DNA from 4 places in the Candidatus Aalborgicola defluviihabitans genome. Region 3 is predicted to be linked to each of the others. Evidence: predicted binding sites of a transcription regulator. Region 3 holds the regulator's gene; each other region holds the start of a gene.
The links. The regulator sigma-54, encoded in region 3, starts transcription at its own class of promoters, with help from an activator protein. The targets are predictions, from matches to a motif close to TGGCANGNAANCTGCTTT.
Positions count from the first base shown of each region.

Region 1 (4,586 bases), on a different contig from region 3:
CTTGATCTCGGGCAACACGGCATAGGCTTTCAGTTCCACTAGCTGGCGGTCGAACAGGGCCAAGGACTTGTCCAGCACCGTTTGTGCGTTGCTCGTCTCGATGCCGTGCACCAGGGCCAGCCAAGCCTTGCCCATGCGCTGGCTCAGCATGCGCTGGCGTCCCGCCTTGTTGATCGCATCGCCCAAATCGCTGACTTGGGCGTGTGCGCCCAGCCAGGGCAGTCCTGCGGCGGCGGCGATGATGGTTCTACGGTTCAGCAAGATCGTGTGCATGGTGTTCACCCTATTTGGAGATAAATAGGGAGTATCCCTTGGTAGTTTTCGATGAACCTGACCATTCAGTCTGAAACTCAGACCGAAATCGCTTCAAATTGACGCATATCAACTTGGGACTCCTTCAAATCGAACCACGGGTCGGGTTCACCCTCCAGCGCGGCCTGCAACTGGGCCCACAGTGCCTTGCGGCCCGCCTCGTCTTCCAGAATCTTTTTCTTCACGTAGTCCATGCCCACGCGGTTCACGTAATGCACGGTGCGCTCCAGGTACCAGCCCTCCAGGCGGTAGAGCTGCATGAAGGCGCCGGTGTACTCCAGCACCTCGTCGCTGGTTTTGACCTTGGTAAAGAACTGCGCTACCTCGGTCTTGATGCCGCCGTTGCCGGCAATGTGCAACTCCCAGCCGCTGTCCACACCAATCACGCCCACGTCCTTGATGCCGGCCTCGGCACAGTTGCGCGGGCAGCCTGACACCGCAAACTTGACCTTGTGCGGCGCGTACATGCGCCACATGGCGCGTTCCATGTCTTTGCCCATTTGCGTGCTGTCTTGCGTGCCCATGCGGCACCACTCGCTGCCCACACAGGTTTTGACCGTGCGCAGCGCCTTGGCGTAGGCGTGGCCGCTGGGCATGCCGATGTCTTTCCACACATTCACCAAGTCTTCTTTTTTGACACCCAGCAAGTCAATGCGTTGGCCGCCGGTGACTTTGACGGTGGGGATTTGGTACTTGTCCACTGCGTCGGCAATCTTGCGCAGCTCGTTGGCCGTGGTCTCGCCCCCCCACATGCGGGGGATCACGCTGTAGGTGCCGTCTTTTTGGATATTGGCGTGGCTGCGCTCGTTGATATAGCGGCTTTGCGGATCGTCCTTGGCCTCTTTGGGCCAGCTGGAGATCAGGTAGTAGTTGACCGCCGGGCGGCAGCTGGCGCAGCCGTTGGGTGTTTTCCACTCCATGAAGTTAAAGACGCTGGCAATGGTGAGCAGCTTGTTGGCGCAGATGGCGTCGCGCACGGCCTGGTGGCCGTGGTCGGTGCAGGCACACATGGCTTTCATTTTGGGCGTGGCCGAGTAGTCGCCGCCAGCGGTAAACATCAGCAACTGCTCCACCAGGCCGGTGCATGAGCCGCAGCTGGCGCTGGCTTTGGTGTGCTTGCGCACTTCGTCCAGGGTAAACAGGCCTTTTTCTTTAATCGCCTTGCAGATGGTGCCCTTGGTCACGCCGTTGCAGCCGCAGACCTCGTCACTGTCTTTCATGGCGGCGGCCTTGTTGTGGCCTTCGTGGCCACCTTCGCCGATATTGCTCTCGCCAAACATCAGCTTGTCGCGGATGTCGGCCACGCTGCGGCCCTCGCGCAACAGCTTGAAGTAGTAGCTGCCGTCCACCGTGTCGCCATACAGGCAGGCACCTACCAGTTTGCCGTCTTTGACCACCAGTTTTTTGTACACGCCGCCAAAGGGGTCGCTCATGACGATTTCTTCGGCCCCGTCGCCACCCAGGAAATCACCGGCGCTGAACAGGTCAATACCGGTGACTTTGAGTTTGGTTGAGGTCAGCGAGCCGGTGTAGCGGCCAATGCCAAACATCGCCAGATGGTTGGCCAGTACCTTGCCCTGCTCAAACAGGGGTGCCACCAGGCCGTAGGCAATGCCCCGGTGCGCAGCGCACTCACCCACGGCGTAGATGCGTGCATCGGTGGTGGTCTGCATGGTGTCGTTGACCACAATGCCCTTGTTGCAGTACAGGCGCATGCTCTCGGCCAAGGCCGTGTTGGGGCGAATGCCAACGGCCATGACCACCAGGTCGGCTGGTACTTGGCTGCCGTCCTTGAACTTGACGGCGGTGACACGCCCGTCGGCGCCACCTACCAGTTCCTGGGTCTGTGCACCAATCAGAAACTGCATGCCGCGCTCTTGCAACGATTTTTCCAACATCTTGCCCGCAGTCGCGTCGAGTTGGCGCTCCATCAGCGTGGGCATGACGTGCACCACGCTCACCGTCATGCCACGCTTCATCAGGCCATTGGCGGCTTCCAGACCCAACAAGCCGCCGCCGATCACCACCGCGTGCTTGTAGTGTTTGGCGGCCTCGATCATGGCCTCGGTATCGGCAATGTCACGGTAGGCTAGTACGCCTGGCAGGTCCGTGCCCGCAATGGGCAGGATGAAAGGGTTGGAGCCGGTGGCCAGCACCAGGCGGTCGTATGCGGTGCTGATTTTTTCGCCCGCTGCGTTCTCGGCGTGCACCACTCGGCGCACCCGGTCCACCTGGGTCACAGTCCAGCCAGCGTGCAGGGTGATGTGGTTATCGGTGTACCACTCCCAGGGGTTCAGAACGATCTCATCGAGGGTCTGCTCACCAGCCAGCACGGGCGACAGCAAGATGCGGTTGTAGTTGGGGTGTGGTTCGGTGCCAAATACGGTGATGTCGTACATCTCCGGTGCAATCTTCAGCAGCTCTTCCAGCGCGCGCACACCGGCCATGCCGTTGCCAATCATGACCAGTTTCATTTTTTTCATACGGGCGACTCCAAAAAATTAGCGTTGCGTTGTGCGCGCTTCGTTATGACTGCAGGGAATTACGCAAGAGCTGTGCCATGTGGGAGCAGGCTTTGGCGGTTTGGTTTTCAGAGGGCAATCGGGAATTTGTCCCACGAGCGGGTTGCAATGCACCAATACGGGGCAACGCGCTTGTTTTTCGTGGTGCGTGCACAAAATGGCCGCTAGCCCTCTTTCTCATTACGTAACCAGCTATCAAAGAAATAGCGTCTGTATAGAAATTAGTGGCCCGAGGTCCGCGCCACAAGCACCATCACCAGCAAGGCCAACACGAGAGAAACGCTCTTCCAGAATACCAAGGGGTTGCGTTCTATCAGTGGCGCGTGGTGGCGGTTGAGGAATGCCGGGTTGGGATGGCGCAGGTCTTGGACAAATTCGGACAGTTCCTCGTAGCGCTTGGCCGGGTTGGGGTGCACCGCCTTGCGCAGGGCTCCATCGATCCAGGCGGGGATGTCCCGCTCGTCTTCGAGCACCGAGGCATACTGCAACCGGTTTTGCGCCGCGCGGGTTTGGCACTTGGCCACTTCCGCCCCATAGGGCAGGCGCCCGGTCAGCATCTGGTAGGCAATCACGCCGAGCGAAAACAGATCGGCGCGGGGCGTTGCCCTTTCATCCAGAAATATTTCGGGCGCCGTGTATTGGGCGGTGCCCAGAATCGCCTCGGGGTGTGTGGCAGTCATGGTCTCGGCAATGCCGGCTACCCGGGTCGAGCCAAAGTCAATGATCTTCACAGTGCCCGTGGTGTCGATCATGATGTTGTCGGGGCGTAGGTCCTGGTGCAGCATTTCCAGCCGGTGGAAGGCACGCAAGCCCCGGGCGATTTGTTCGACCATGCTGCGCACCGTCTCTAAGCTGGGTGTGGGGTGGTCGGTCATCCACTGCGTCAGGGTCTGGCCGTCGATGAACTCGGTGGCCACGTACAGAAAATTGCGCTTGCGGGTTTGCTGGCAGGGCTTGAGTACATGCGCGCTGTTGATACGCCTGGCCACCCACTCTTCGGTCAGAAAGCGCTCCAAATACGCGGGGTCGCCGCGCAGGTCAATCGACGGTGTTTTCAGGATGACGGGGGTGTGGGTCTCGCTGTCCACGGCCAGGTAGATGTGGCTGCGGCTGCTGCCATGCACCTCCCGCACGATGGTGTAGCCATCCAACACCATGCGGGGTTCCAGAATGGGCGGGAACGGCAGGCCCAACTGGTGCTGCTGAAATTCATGGGCCTCATGCACGGGCAGTTCGTCAATCCGCACAATCTGCACGGTAAGGTTGTCGGTACTGCCCTGCGCGTAGGCGGTTTGCACCAACTGCTCTGCGACCGCCTGCAAATCGCACGGTCCTTCCTGACCAGCATGGAGCATGCCGACCATGGCCTTGGCGTGGAGGTGTTCGTAGACCCCATCGGTGGCCAGGAGAAAGATATCGCCCGGCTCCAGCGGCTGGGTCTGGTAGTCGATCTCGATTTGCGGATTGACGCCCAGCGCACGGCCCAGGTAGCTCTGACCGTTGCCGACCCACACGCGGTGGTCGGCAGTCAGTTGCTCCAGCGTGTTGCCGCGCAGCCGGTAAATGCGCGAGTCGCCCACATGGAATATATGGGCAGTGGTCGATTTGAGGACCATGGCGCTGAGCGTGCACACATAGCCACGGTCCTTGTCGTAGCGGTATTGGCTATGCTGGGATTGCGCATGCAGCCAGGAGTTGGTTGCATCCAGAATCCGCTTGGCCGAGGTCTTGACCGACCAGGCGTCCGAGGTG
Region 1 covers NZ_JADJKN010000005.1:536,287-540,872, reverse strand. Annotated here, with positions in the region: gene IPI80_RS07310 (type IV pili methyl-accepting chemotaxis transducer N-terminal domain-containing protein) at 1-273, opposite strand, end outside; gene nirB (nitrite reductase large subunit NirB) at 351-2,795, opposite strand; gene IPI80_RS07300 (protein kinase domain-containing protein) at 3,056-4,586, opposite strand, start outside.
Region 1: nirB (nitrite reductase large subunit NirB) is a predicted target of sigma-54. The motif match lies at 2,856-2,873, and genes of this name have one in related genera.

Region 2 (4,586 bases), on a different contig from region 3:
CGTACGGCCTGGTACGCTGTCGACCTCGATCAGGCCATGGTGCTGTTGAACAAAGGTTTGCGCCAATGTCAGCCCCAGGCCAGAACCACCTTCCCTGCCCGATACCAGTGGGTAGAAAATGCGGTCCTTGATCGAATCGGGTACGCCCGGTCCGTTGTCAATGACATGCAATTCCAATGCCAACCGGTAGCGTTGTTTGCCAAAGGTGATCTGGCGCAGCACGCGGGTGCGAAACGTGAGCACGGCGTCACCCGCAGCGATGCGATCCACCAGGGCCTGGCAAGCGTTGTGCGCGATGTTCAGCAGGGTTTGGATGAGCTGTTCATGATCACCCCGAAATTCGGGAATAGAGACATCGTAGTCACGCACCACGCGCAGGCCCTTGGGAAACTCGGCCAGAATCAACGAACGCACCCGCTCGCAGACCTCGTGGATATTGACGTCACTCACCATGTGTGGGCGGCGGTGTGGAGCGAGCAGGCGGTCCACCAGGCTCTGCAGGCGATCGGCCTCGCGGATGATGACCTGGGTGTATTCGGTCAGATCGGGCGACTCCATCTCCATTTCCAGCAACTGCGCCGCACCACGAATACCTCCCAGCGGGTTCTTGATTTCGTGCGCCAGATTGCGGATGAGTTCCTTGTTGGTCTGGGCCTGCTCGGCCAGGCGCTCTTCACGCTCCTGGCGTGTCTGCTGCTCCAGTGGCACCATCTCGACGATGATCTCGGTCACCGGTTCGGTCCAGGTGATGATGACATGCACTGGCAAGGGCTCGGCGCTGATGCGTTTTAAAAAAGCGTCGTAGCGCAGTACATCAAAGGCGTTCTCGCGTGCACCGTTCAGGGCATTGCGAAACAGAGCAGGTTCGGTAAAGGCCTCCGCCAGATTCGACCCAACAATGTTGCGCCGGGAAATGCCCATGGCATCTTCCAAAGCGGAGTTGGCGAAGGTGACGGATGCATCCGGCCCCACCACGGCCACCAGCGTGGCCAGAAGATCAAATGCTTGTAAACGGGACGGTGCTTCCACCAAACCGTCTATTTAGGAGAAGAACTGGCCGAAGCGGACGACAGGCGGCCCAACTCGCGCCGGATGCCATCGATGTCGCTTTCATTGCGGGCAATGTTGGCCTTGAGTTCGGCGACCCGCTCCAGGTACTTCTGTTGGTTGCGGGCTTCAGAGGCGAGCCTCTCGGGCTCGCCATTGTTGTATTCCTTGACCAGTTCAACCTGGCGTGTCTCAGCTTTTTTGAGCTCGGATTCCAGAATCATGCGCGAATCGGAGTCTTTGGCGCGCTGGTCGGCAGAATCTGTACGTGTGCCGGGCTGGGCGCCACTCGCTGCACGGCTGGCGGCGGGCTTGTTGGACTGAACCACGGTCACATTGCCGCCAGAGATCAGCTTGCAGGACTTAGCCTGGGCCTCCGTGACCGTGTTGGTGTATTCATTGCCGCAGCGGTAAATCTTGGCCTGGGCCCAACTGGTGGTGCCCACCAAACTGGCCAACAAGGGAATCAAAAAAACAATTTTCATGTAGTGTCCACACAGCCCGTTCAAGGTTGGCCAGCCAGTATGCTTCAAAAAGAGGCAAAAACAAAATTTCGCCTCACCGATGTCGCTATGTGATCACTTTGCTAACCATTGGTTGCAAAAAAAAAGGACGGCGAGTGCCGTCCTTTTCGATCAATCCACAATGACTGCCCCCGAATGGGCAGCCAAATCCCATTACAGGGAGTAGTACATATCGTATTCAACCGGGTGCACCGCCATGCGAAAGCGGGTCACTTCGCTCATCTTGAGCTCGATGTAGGCATCGATCATGCTGTCGGAGAACACGCCGCCCTTGGTCAGGAACGCACGGTCTTTGTCCAGGCATTCCAGCGCCTGGTCCAGGCTGTGGCACACGGTGGGTACCAGCTTGTCCTCTTCGGGAGGCAAATGGTACAAGTCTTTGGTAGCCGCTTCGCCGGGGTGGATCTTGTTTTCCACGCCGTCCAGACCGGCCATCAGCAGAGCGGCAAAGCCCAGGTAAGGGTTCATCAATGGATCGGGAAAGCGGGCTTCCACGCGACGGCCCTTGGGGTTGGCCACAAACGGGATGCGGATCGAAGCAGAACGGTTCTTGGCCGAGTAAGCCAACTTGACCGGTGCTTCGAAGTGCGGAACCAGGCGCTTGTAGCTGTTGGTGCCGGGGTTGGTGATGGCGTTCAGCGCACGGGCATGCTTGATGATGCCGCCGATGTAATACAACGCGAAGTCGCTCAAACCGGCATAGCCGTCGCCAGCAAACAGGTTCTTGCCGTCTTTCCACACCGACTGGTGCACGTGCATGCCAGAGCCGTTGTCGCCGTGGTAGGGCTTGGGCATGAAAGTAGCGGTTTTGCCGTAGGCATTGGCCACGTTGTGGATCACATACTTTTGCAGCATGGTCCAGTCGGCGCGCTCGACCAAAGTCGAGAAGCGGGTGCCAATTTCGTTTTGGCCCGCGCCCGCCACTTCGTGGTGGAACACTTCAACCGGGATGCCCAGGGATTCGAGAATCAGGGACATCTCGGCGCGCATGTCTTGCGTGCTGTCGACCGGGGGCACGGGGAAGTAGCCGCCCTTGGTGGTGGGACGGTGGCCGCGGTTGCCGCCTTCGAGCTTGGAGCCGCTGTTCCAGGGGGCTTCGTACTCGTCGATTTCGTAGAAGGTGTTGTTGGGTTCGGTGCTCCAACGTACGCCATCAAAAATGAAGAACTCTGGCTCTGGGCCGAAGAAGGCCGTGTCGCCAATGCCGGAGGCCTTGAGGTAGGCTTCAGCGCGCTTGGCGATGGAGCGCGGATCGCGGTCGTAGGCCTTGCCGTCGGCAGGCTCAACCACATCACAATTCATGATGATGGTGGTTTCTTCAAAGAAAGGGTCGATGTTGGCAGTGTTGGGATCGGGCATGAGCAACATGTCCGACGCTTCAATGCCTTTCCAGCCAGCAATGGACGAACCGTCAAACGCATGGCCCGACGCAAACTTGTCTTCATCAAAGTGCGAAACAGGCACGGTGGTGTGCTGCTGCTTGCCGCGGGTATCGGTGAAGCGGAAGTCGACAAACTTGACTTCGTTCTCTTTCACCATCTTCATCACGTCTGCGACGGTCTTGGCCATCAAATACTCCTGTTACACGGTTGTGAAAATTCTCGCCTTGCCTCCATTGCAGTTTTTGTGCCAAAACCCGGGCAAGCACCATTTTTGGTAAATCAGGCTATTTTGCCTTGAGACACGTCAGTTTTCCGTTGTGTTGCGTCAAAGTCCGCGTGTGAAGCGGGGGGCGAACGCCTGCCATTTCGGTTGATGCACCAAATCAAGGCTCTTTTGCGTGCACCAATTAAGTGCAATTCTATTTGCGCACCATCTCAGGGCCTAACTTGGCATGCGCCTGCCCCAAACCCTGCAGCAGGGCAGCATAAGCGGGGGCTACAGCAGCGGGTGCGCCTTTTACACCAAGCTCGATATGGTGCCCGTACTGTGCGTGGTCCACGCTGGGCAGGCTGAACACCTTGACCGCATGGTCACGCTCAATGTCCTCCATGAGCGGGGTCAGGCTGGCCTCCATGGCCCCAAACACGATGACCGACTGCTCGACCCAAGCATCCTGCACAAACAGGTGGTGGTAGTGCGTGTCCAGCACCCACTCCATCATGGGATGGGCCATGACCGGGAAACCCGGAACAAAATAAACGCTCCCGCAGTAAAAGCCGGGAATCTTGTTGAACGGGTTAGGGATGATCTGCGCACCGACAGGAAACGTACCCATGTTGAGCCGGTGCAGGTTGTCACTGCGGTTGGGCTCGTAGGCAACGCCCTTCTCCCGGGCAAAGTCCTGCATGCGTTCACGGATCAGCGTCTCAGCCTGGGGGTGCAGGGCCAATTCACGCCCCAGGGCCCGCGCGGCGCACTGGCGTGTGTGGTCATCCGGGGTGGCACCAATTCCTCCACAAGAAAACACCACGTCACCCGAGGCAAAGGCGCGCGCCAGCGTCGCGGTGATGCGCTGCGGATCGTCACCCACGTAGTCGGCATAGGCCAGTGGCAGCCCCCGTGCAGACAGCAACTCAATGGTTTTTGCAAGGTGCTTGTCCTGACGCTTGCCAGACAGGATTTCATCGCCAATGATGATGAGGCCAAAGTTCATGTTGATCTATTCCACGGAAATCAAAAGCGGTGGTTCGGCGACCGGGATTTCCGCCACGATCACGGCCTCGGCCGCGCGTTCCTGGCGCAGAGCCTGCAAGGCCGCCAAACAGTAATGGGTGAACCACAGGGACGAAAAAGCAAACACCAGGGTGTAAATCCAGATTGCCAGCGGCACCAGGAAGACAAAGAAAGTGACCGCAAACAGGGCGCCAAACGCCCACACCAGGCTGGGCGCGGCCCCCAGGTAACCGGTCAACACGCCCATGCCCAGCAGTTGCATGCGATGACGCTTCAAAACCGTGCGGCGCTCTTCGGCGCTGGCGTGGTTAGCCAACGCGTCGAAGGACATGACCCGGTAGGTGAGCCAGCCCCAAATCAGCGGCGGCAAAATCAGCACCAGGGGCGGCACAAACCACA
Region 2 covers NZ_JADJKN010000005.1:452,152-456,737, forward strand. Annotated here, with positions in the region: gene glnL (nitrogen regulation protein NR(II)) at 1-1,029, opposite strand, end outside; gene IPI80_RS06940 (hypothetical protein) at 1,038-1,532, opposite strand; gene glnA (type I glutamate--ammonia ligase) at 1,725-3,140, opposite strand; gene IPI80_RS06950 (competence/damage-inducible protein A) at 3,373-4,173, opposite strand; gene IPI80_RS06955 (EI24 domain-containing protein) at 4,174-4,586, opposite strand, start outside.
Region 2: glnA (type I glutamate--ammonia ligase) is a predicted target of sigma-54. The motif match lies at 3,186-3,203, and genes of this name have one in related genera.

Region 3 (4,586 bases):
TTCATCCAGCGCCAATAAATCTGCACTCAGTTAGGCAGCGCACAGACCAGGCGGTAGCCTGGCAGCACGATGCAGGCTGTCCTAGGCACTGATCAGGAGTGAAGCACCATGCTGCGCAATATGCAAGAACTCAAGAGCTACACCATCGCCGCGACCGATGGAGATGTGGGCGAACTCACGGACGCCTACTTCGACGACCAATCCTGGGTGGTCCGCTATATGGTGATAAAAACCGGTGCCTGGCTGACCAGTCGCAATGTGTTGATTTCCCCTTATGCGGTGCAACACGCCGACTGGGCTAGCAAGCGCCTGTCTTTAAGCCTGACCCGGGACCAGTTAAAGAATAGCCCGGACATCGATACCAAGAAGCCGGTGTCGCGACAGCACGAGATGGAGTATGCCGACTACTACGCCTATCCTTACTACTGGGGCACAGGAGGGTACTGGGGGGATGGGCTGTATTTGCCGACAGTGCCGATTCGCTCCGAGGCGGCCGAGCTTCACGTCCAGGCCGAGCGCGAGCGCAGCCAACGTGAAGACGACCCGCATCTGCGCAGTTGCGCGGCGGTTGCGGGCTACCATGTCCATGCCAGCGACGGCGACATTGGCCATGTACAAGGCATGCTGGTAGACGAAGTGACCTGGGCCATTCGTTATTTGGTGATTAACACCAGCAACTGGTGGATGGGCAACAAAGTCTTGATTCCACCAGAGTGGATTACCAACGTGAATTGGGCTGACTCCAGCGTTACCGTCAACTTGACCCGGGCGACTGTTCGAAACAGCCCGCACTATGAATCCTCAGCGGACCTCAACCGCAGCCGTGAGCAGGAACTCTACAGTCACTATGGCCGTTCCACCTACTGGGAGCGGGAGCATGCCCGGGAAGTCGTTCCGGCAGGTTTCCTGGACTGACGATGTCCACCATCCAACTTTGCCGCGCGACCAATCCGCCCACGTCCGAGGCGGTGCACATCAACCCCACAGCCGTGCTGTTTGTGGAGGCCGTCCCGGAACAACAGGTCGGACAGACCTCGGTACAGGTTTTCGGTCAGACGCAGGAGAGCATACGGGTCGTCGATTCGTTGGCGAAAGTATTGGAGATGTTGCCGGGCTCTGTTGCCGTACGCCGGCATTACCATGCTGTCGTTCCTCCCGACGGCGGGAGCGTGGTGCATGTCTACCCGTCCAACGTTGCATCCATTGTTTCCGATACGGCGCATGAACCCATGTTCTGGACAATCACTTTCAAGGACCGGTTCGAGCTGCGGGTAATGTCGCCACTGCCGTCGACGCTGTAAAGCTGGCAGCAGCAGCAACTGCAGACCACTCTGGGGCTGCGTCCAATACCGCAACAAGTAAAGTAGATTCAGCGGTCAAGGTCGGCGTCTAAACCAAACACTGCGTCGTAAGTCTGAACGGCAAGTTGCCCACTCAGGATGCTATTGACCTGGTGAAGATGATTGCGGAAAAAGTGAAGGGTGTGAAAAGTGTCAATACTTCCGCTCTTGTCGTAGGCGGTTAACACAACTCCTGGTGGGCCCGTATCCGCCGAGGGGACTGAGGGCATGGCCGCTACAACGCTTTCCTCAGCGATGCAGGGGCGATTTTGAGCCCCTCGCGGTATTTGGCCACGGTGCGGCGGGCGCAGTCGATTCCCTGCTCCTTGAGCATCTCGGAAATCTGGTTGTCGGAGAAGGGCTTCTTGTTGCTCTCGGCGCTGATGAACTGTTTGATGAGTGCACGCACCGCCGTGCTGGAGGCATTACCGCCAGATTCAGTGCCCAGGCCGGAGCCAAAAAAATACTTCAGCTCAAACGTGCCAAACGGCGTGGCCATGTATTTGGCGGTAGTAACGCGGCTGATGGTGGATTCGTGCAGGCCCAATTCATCGGCAATTTCGCGTAACACCAGGGGGCGCATGGCCAGCTCGCCATGGGTAAAAAAGCTTTTCTGCCGCTCCACGATAGCGGTGCTGACCCGCAAAATGGTATCGAATCGTTGCTGGATGTTTTTGATAAACCAGCGCGCCTCTTGCAGGCGCTGTTGCAAGCCGGCGTAGCTGGCGGCGTCTTTGCCGCCACGGTGGTTGCGCAGCACATTGGCATAGATGTCGTGCACGCGCAACTTGGGCATCACGTCGGGATTGAGTATGACGCGAAACTGCGGGCTGGCACCGGGGCGCACCTTGGTGGCGGCAACCACCAGAACATCGGGCACCACAATGTTGCGCTCCACATCCACGAAACGCCGTCCGGGCTTGGGCTCCAACCGGGCAATCAGGGCGATGGCCTCGCGGGTTTGAGCATCCGTGCCGCCGCAGCGCTGCACCAGGGTTTTTACGTCTCGGCGGGCCAGCAAGTCCATGGGTTGCGCGCAGACGCGCAATGCCAGCGCCAACAGCGCGGCACGTTCAGGCGTGGGCGTGTCTAGCGCATCATCAAGTTGGGCGCGCAGTTGCAGACGCAGGCATTCGCCCAGGTTCCGCGCGCCGACACCGGCCGGCTCCAGGTTATGCAGCAGACCCAATGCCACGGTGAAGTGGTGCACCAGGTCTTCCACCTGTTCAGCATCCTCACCGGCCAGGCCACGGGCCAAGTCATCCAGCGGGTCTTCCAGGTAGCCATCGTCGTTGAGCGACTCGATCAGGAAGCGCAAGGCACTGGCATCGGTCTCGCTCAGTCGCAAACGCAAAGCCTGGCGGTGCAGGTGCGATTGCAGGGATTCCTGGCTACGCGCGAGTTCCGTGGCGTCGGTTTCTTCACCGGCGTCCAGATTGTTGGTTTTGGCCTTGGCGTCGGTGCCCCATTCGCCGTCGTCAGGCACCAGCTCAGTGGTGCCATCGCCGTCCCAGTTGGGATCCTCGGATGCGGTCAGGGGCGTAATCTCTTCATCTTTTGGGCCATCAGCCCTCGTCGAATCAGCGTAGTCAGCTATAGAAACAGGAGCAAACTCCACTTCGCGCTCGCCTTCACTGACTGGCGTGTCTGCCTGGGCCAGGCCGAATTCCTCACGCACCGCATCGTCCTGGCTCATTTCCAGAAACGGGTTTTCGTCGAGCATCTGCTCCACTTCCTGGCTCAACTCCAGGGTCGAGAGTTGCAACAGGCGAATGGACTGCTGCAGTTGGGGCGTGAGCGCCAGGTGCTGCGAGACCCGTAATGAAAGGCCGTGTTTCATCAAGTCTCCGCAGGGCCGCCCCAAGGAGACTTAGCCCCCTCGGGGGGCAGCGCAGTGTACGCAGTGACGAGCGTGGGGGCCATTACATTTTGAAGTGCTCGCCGAGGTACACCCGGCGCACATCGGCGTTATCGACGATCTCGGCCGGCGTGCCTTGGGCCAACACCGTGCCGTCGCTGATGATGTACGCGTGGTCGCAAATGCCCAGGGTTTCGCGCACGTTGTGGTCGGTGATCAGCACACCAATGCCACGGCTTTTAAGAAAGTTGATGATGCGCTGGATTTCGATCACCGCAATCGGGTCGATGCCAGCAAAGGGCTCATCCAGCAGGATGAAGCGCGGTCGGGTAGCCAGTGCGCGGGCAATTTCCACGCGGCGGCGCTCACCGCCGGACAACGCCAGCGAGGGCGAGTCACGCAAGTGCTCCACCCGCAGGTCTTGCAGCAGGGCAGTCAGGCGCCGGTCGATATCGGCGTTGCTCAGCGGTTGGCCGGCCTCATCGTGTTGCAGCTCCAGCACCGCGCGTACGTTTTCTTCCACATTAAGCTTGCGAAAGATCGACGCTTCTTGTGGCAGGTAGCCCAGCCCCAGGCGCGCGCGGCGGTGGATCGGCATGTGCTCGATGGAGTGCCCATCAATGGTGATGTCCCCCGCGCTGGCGCGCACCAGCCCGACGATGATGTAAAACGAGGTGGTCTTGCCCGCTCCATTGGGGCCCAACAAACCCACCACTTCGCCAGTGCGCACGGTCAGCGACACGTCCTTGACCACCTGGCGCTTGCCATAGGCCTTCTGGATGTGGCTGACTTCAAGCCGCCCGGTGTCGGTATCCACCGCCTGCACGGTGGCTGCCGCTGTGGAATCGCTCACTTTGCTGCGCCCCCGAGGGTGGTGGTGGCGCGCAAGCCGACCCCAGGGCTGGACGACGGCATCACCGGCTGGGGTGCGGAAGTATTGCTGCCCTGCGGCTTGGGGGTCAGAATGGCACGAACGCGGGCGCCGGGCACAGGGGTTGCACCCTTGGTGGTACCGCCATCCACGCTGAAGGTGTCGGTCAGGTTTTCGTAGACGATCAGGCCACCGGTAATCTCGTCGGCCAGCGTGGTACCGCGCAGACGGCGCAGCACGGCCTTGTGCAGGAACTTGACCACATCGGCACGGCCGTCGTATTCAATCAGTTCGCTCTCGCCTTCAATGTATTCATCCATCGCCTCGCGCTTCTGGCGAAAGAAGGCCGGTTTGTCTGGTGTGCCGATGATGGTGCCGAACTGATAGCCATCCGCGTCCTGGCGCACTTCTATCTGGGCTGCACGGATCACGATGGAGCCTTTGGTCAGCACCACGTTGCCGGTAAAAATACTGACTTGCTTGACATCGTCATAGCGCAGGGTGTCGGCCTCAATGT
Region 3 covers NZ_JADJKN010000023.1:487,102-491,687, reverse strand. Annotated here, with positions in the region: gene IPI80_RS18315 (PRC-barrel domain containing protein) at 109-915, shown strand; gene IPI80_RS18310 (hypothetical protein) at 918-1,301, shown strand; gene IPI80_RS18305 (hypothetical protein) at 1,415-1,525, shown strand; gene rpoN (RNA polymerase factor sigma-54) at 1,576-3,180, opposite strand; gene lptB (LPS export ABC transporter ATP-binding protein) at 3,263-4,051, opposite strand; gene lptA (lipopolysaccharide transport periplasmic protein LptA) at 4,048-4,586, opposite strand, start outside.

Region 4 (4,586 bases), 240 kb from region 3:
GCGAAGACACCGGTCAACAGGGCACCCAGAATGCCGCAGACACCGTGCACGCCGAACACGTCCAGCGAGTCGTCAGCGCCCAGCATCTTCTTCAGGCCGGTCACACCCCACAGACCGGCAAAACCAGCGATCAGGCCGATCGCCAGACCACCGCCGATGCCGACGTTGCCGGCTGCCGGCGTGATGGCCACCAAACCTGCCACTGCGCCAGACGCAGCACCCAACATGGAGGCTTTGCCCTTGTGCATGGCTTCACCGATAGACCAGGTCAGCACGGCCGCTGCCGTTGCACCCAGGGTGTTGATGAAGGCCAGGGCGGCAAAGCCATTGGCTTCCAATGCGGAGCCCGCGTTAAAGCCGAACCAGCCGACCCACAGCAAGGCAGCACCCACCATAGTCAATGTCAGGCTGTGGGGTGCCATGGCTTCCTTGCCGTAGCCAATACGCTTGCCGATAAAGAAGGCACCGACCAAACCGGCGACCGCAGCGTTGATGTGCACCACCGTACCGCCTGCGAAGTCCATCGCACCCCACTGCCACAGCATGCCAGCCGTGGCATTAACCTTGTCGACCACTTCCTTGCTGATGTAAGCGTCAGGGCCGGCCCAGAACCAGACCATGTGCGCCATAGGCAAGTAGCTGAAGGTGAACCACAGCACCATGAAGGCCAACACGGCAGCGAACTTGATGCGTTCAGCGAATGATCCGACGATCAGCGCGCAAGTGATGCCGGCAAACGTGGCCTGGAATGCGGCAAACACGATCTCAGGGATCACAACGCCCTTGCTGAATGTGGCGGCATTGGCAAAAGTACCCGCAGCGTTGTCCCAGATGCCCTTCATGAGCAACCGGTCAAACCCGCCGATGAACGGGTTGCCCTCGGTAAACGCCAGGCTGTAGCCGTAGATGAACCACAGCACCACAATCATCGAGAACGTGACCATGACCTGCATCAGCACAGACAGCATGTTCTTGCTGCGCACCAAACCACCGTAGAACAGCGCCAGGCCCGGCACAGTCATCAAGATGACCAGCATGGTGGAGACCATCATCCAGGCGGTGTCACCCTTGTTGGGGACCAGTGTTAGCGCGGGTGCCACAGTCTGCGCCAGCGCGACAGAACCCGCGGTTAACAGACTCCAACCCAGCGCAAGGGAAATGAATAATTTTTTCATGGTGTTTTCCAATCACAGGGCGTCGTTGCCGGTCTCGCCGGTGCGGATGCGCACGACCTGTTCCAGGTCGTACACAAAAATCTTGCCGTCGCCGATCTTGCCGGTGCGAGCGGCGCCTTCGATGGCCTCAATCACGCGTTCCACCAGCGCGTCGTCGACCGCCGCTTCTATCTTGACCTTGGGCAAAAAGTCGACCACGTACTCCGCGCCACGGTACAGCTCGGTGTGCCCTTTTTGACGCCCAAAGCCTTTGACTTCGGTGACGGTGATGCCCTGCACGCCCATGCCGGACAGGGCTTCGCGCACCTCGTCGAGCTTGAATGGTTTGATGATTGCCGTTACGAGTTTCATGGTGCTTCCTTGTGTGTTGATCGACGCCATCAGAACGTGTACTTGACGCCGACGGTCAGTGCGTTCTTGCCCAGGTTGTCAAAGCCTCCGACCTTGTAGAACGCGTCCTTGGCGTCAGTGGTCATGGCTGCTATGGAGGCCGTCAGGCCGGTACCGAAGTCCTTGGTCAGCGTCAGCGACCAATCGGTGTAATCCCCTGCATTGCCAGCCTGGTTGGGAATGCTCTGGCGGCCCACGTGCGGAGTCAGCGTGAAGCCATTGCCCAGATCCAATGCGGCAGCCAGTTCAAGGTAGTTCGCACCCTTGCTGTCGGGGTTGGCAATGAAGTTGCTGGTGGCCTGGCTGTACTTGGCGGTGACGATGCCGAAGGTCAGTGCACCATAGACTTCTGTGGTGTTGGCGTTGACCAGCACCTTGTCGGCTGTGTTGCCGGGGTATTGGTAGGTGATCACGCCCACGTCAAAGGTTAAATCTTTGGCGATTTCACCCTTGAAGCCGCCGTACAGATCGACTTCGGTGGAACCATCGGTGGCACCCACATAGTCCTTGATCCAATTGATGTTGGAACCCCAGATGCCAACGTAGGCACCACTCTTGTGGGCGTAGTCAGCCCCCAACTGGAGCGCGGGCTTGAACGACGTCTGTGCCACGCTGCGAAAGCGGTAGTCGCTCACAACGCCTACGTTGAAGCTCAGGGTGGACTGCGGCTCAGCAGCCGGGGCAGCCGTTTGTGCCAGAGCGGCCGTACTGGCCAGTGCACAGGCGAGGGCGAGAAGGGTCTTGGACTTGGTTGGCATTGAAGGCTCCGATCGGTTAAGGGGATAGTCCCACTTAGCACGATGCATGCCACATGCCATTCAAGGTCTGTATCGCGCTTGACCGTTGACGTTGGCGTACAGATATCGCTATCATGACTGTATATATTTACAGTTTGCACTAGTCTAGTGCATAACCTGGGCGCAAAGGTCTGGACAGTGCGCACTTTTTGGGAGCATGGGCTATGGGCTTGTCTTTGGTGCAAAGCCGTGCTTTGCGGGGCCTGGAGGCCGCACGGGTCACCGTGGAAGTGCATCTGGCCAATGGGCTACCCAGCTTTACCCTGGTTGGGCTGGCCGATGTGGAGGTCAAGGAAGCCCGCGAGCGGGTTCGCTGCGCCATTCAAAATGCTGGCTTGCAATTTCCGCACAACCAACGTATCACCGTCAATCTGGCGCCGGCTGACCTGCCCAAAGACTCCGGCCGACTCGACCTTCCCATTGCATTGGGCATTCTGGCCGCCAGTGGGCAGATTGACGGCAGCCGTTTGGCAGACTATGAGTTTGCCGGCGAGCTGTCGCTAACCGGAGCGTTGCAGCCTGTGCGGGGCGCATTGGCCATGGCGTTGGCCTTGCACAGCACCACTGCAGTTCCCAAGTTGGTATTGCCACCCGGCAATGCCGAAGAGGCGGCGCTGGTACCTGGCTCTCAGGTGTACCGGGCCCGCCACCTGCTGGACGTGGTTCGCCAGTTTGTCCCGCCTGGCAGCACTGCAGCGGCCCAGGACGACACGGAGCCCGTGCCCGATGACGGCTGGTGCCGTGTGGAGGCGGTTCTGCACACCCCGCATCGTACCGGCCCCGATATGGCCGACGTCAAAGGTCAGGCCGGTGCCAAGCGCGCCCTGGAAATTGCTGCCGCTGGAGGCCACAGTCTGCTCATGGTGGGGCCACCGGGTTCTGGCAAGTCCATGTTGGCGCAACGTTTTGCCGGACTGCTGCCGCCCATGTCATGTGAAGAGGCGCTGCAAAGCGCCGCCATCAGCAGCCTGCGCGGACGCTTTGCGATTGAAAACTGGGGTCAACGGCCCACCTGCTCGCCCCACCACTCGGCCAGCGCCGTGGCTCTGGTAGGCGGCGGATCACCACCGCGTCCCGGCGAAGTATCCCTTGCCCACCACGGCGTCCTGTTTCTGGACGAAATGCCAGAATTTCAGCGCACAGCACTGGAGGCGCTGCGTGAGCCCCTGGAGACTGGCGCCATCACCATCTCGCGGGCGGCGCAGCGCTGCGAATTTCCGGCGCGCTTTCAATTGGTGGGTGCCATGAACCCCTGCCCCTGCGGTTACCTGGGCAGTGCAAGCCACCGCTGCCGTTGCACGCCCGATCAGATCCGCCGCTACCAATCCAAATTGAGTGGGCCGCTGATGGACCGCATCGATCTGCACGTGGACGTACCCCAGGTGCCCCACTCCGATTTGCTGGGGGCACAGTTGGGTGAATCCAGCACCAGTATTCGCCAGCGTTGCGTGGCGGCTCGCCAGCGGGCCATGGATCGTCAGGGTAGCAGCAATATGGCCCTACAAGGCCAGGCCATTGACCAGCACGCCCTGCTGGCAGCGGATGCACTGCAGTTTTTGCACATGGCCGCAGCGCGCCTGGGCTGGTCGGCGCGCGGCACGCACCGCACACTCAAAGTGGCGCGTACCATAGCCGATCTGGCTGGTTCGCAGCACACGCAAATCGGCCACGTGGCCGAGGCCATGCAGTACCGCCGCACAGTGTCCCCCTAGGACCATCGCGTACTCCGATATGATTCTGCGCTAACTGGGTATCTAGCACACAATGCGCCATACCTTTTTTGGCGGGACAATCCATGCTTCCGTCGCACAACCAGAGTGTCCAACTATGCTGTTTCGCCACGCCACCGCCCTGCGCACACTGAATGCAACTATCCTGACCGCCCTGACCTTGGTTGCCACCTCGTGGTCCGCCAATGCCGGGCCCGTGCTGGAACGCATACGCCAGAGTGGCAAGATCACGCTTGCGCACCGCAGTACAGCCATCCCGTTTGCCTACCTGGACGCTGACAAACACGCCATTGGCTACACCATAGACCTGTGCCTCAAGGTAACTGAGGCGATCCGCAAGAACCTGGCGCTCAAAACATTAACCATTGCGTACCTGCCGGTCACCGAGTTCAACCAGATCAAGGCCATCGAGCAAAACAAGGCTGACCTGGAATGTGGCTCCACGGGCAACAATGCCGAACGCCGTGAAAAAGTGGCCTTCACCATCCCCCATT
Region 4 covers NZ_JADJKN010000023.1:243,538-248,123, reverse strand. Annotated here, with positions in the region: gene amt (ammonium transporter) at 1-1,175, opposite strand, end outside; gene glnK (P-II family nitrogen regulator) at 1,188-1,526, opposite strand; gene IPI80_RS17045 (TorF family putative porin) at 1,556-2,323, opposite strand; gene IPI80_RS17040 (YifB family Mg chelatase-like AAA ATPase) at 2,527-4,074, shown strand; gene IPI80_RS17035 (amino acid ABC transporter substrate-binding protein) at 4,190-4,586, shown strand, end outside.
Region 4: IPI80_RS17045 (TorF family putative porin) is a predicted target of sigma-54. The motif match lies at 2,358-2,375, and genes of this name have one in related genera.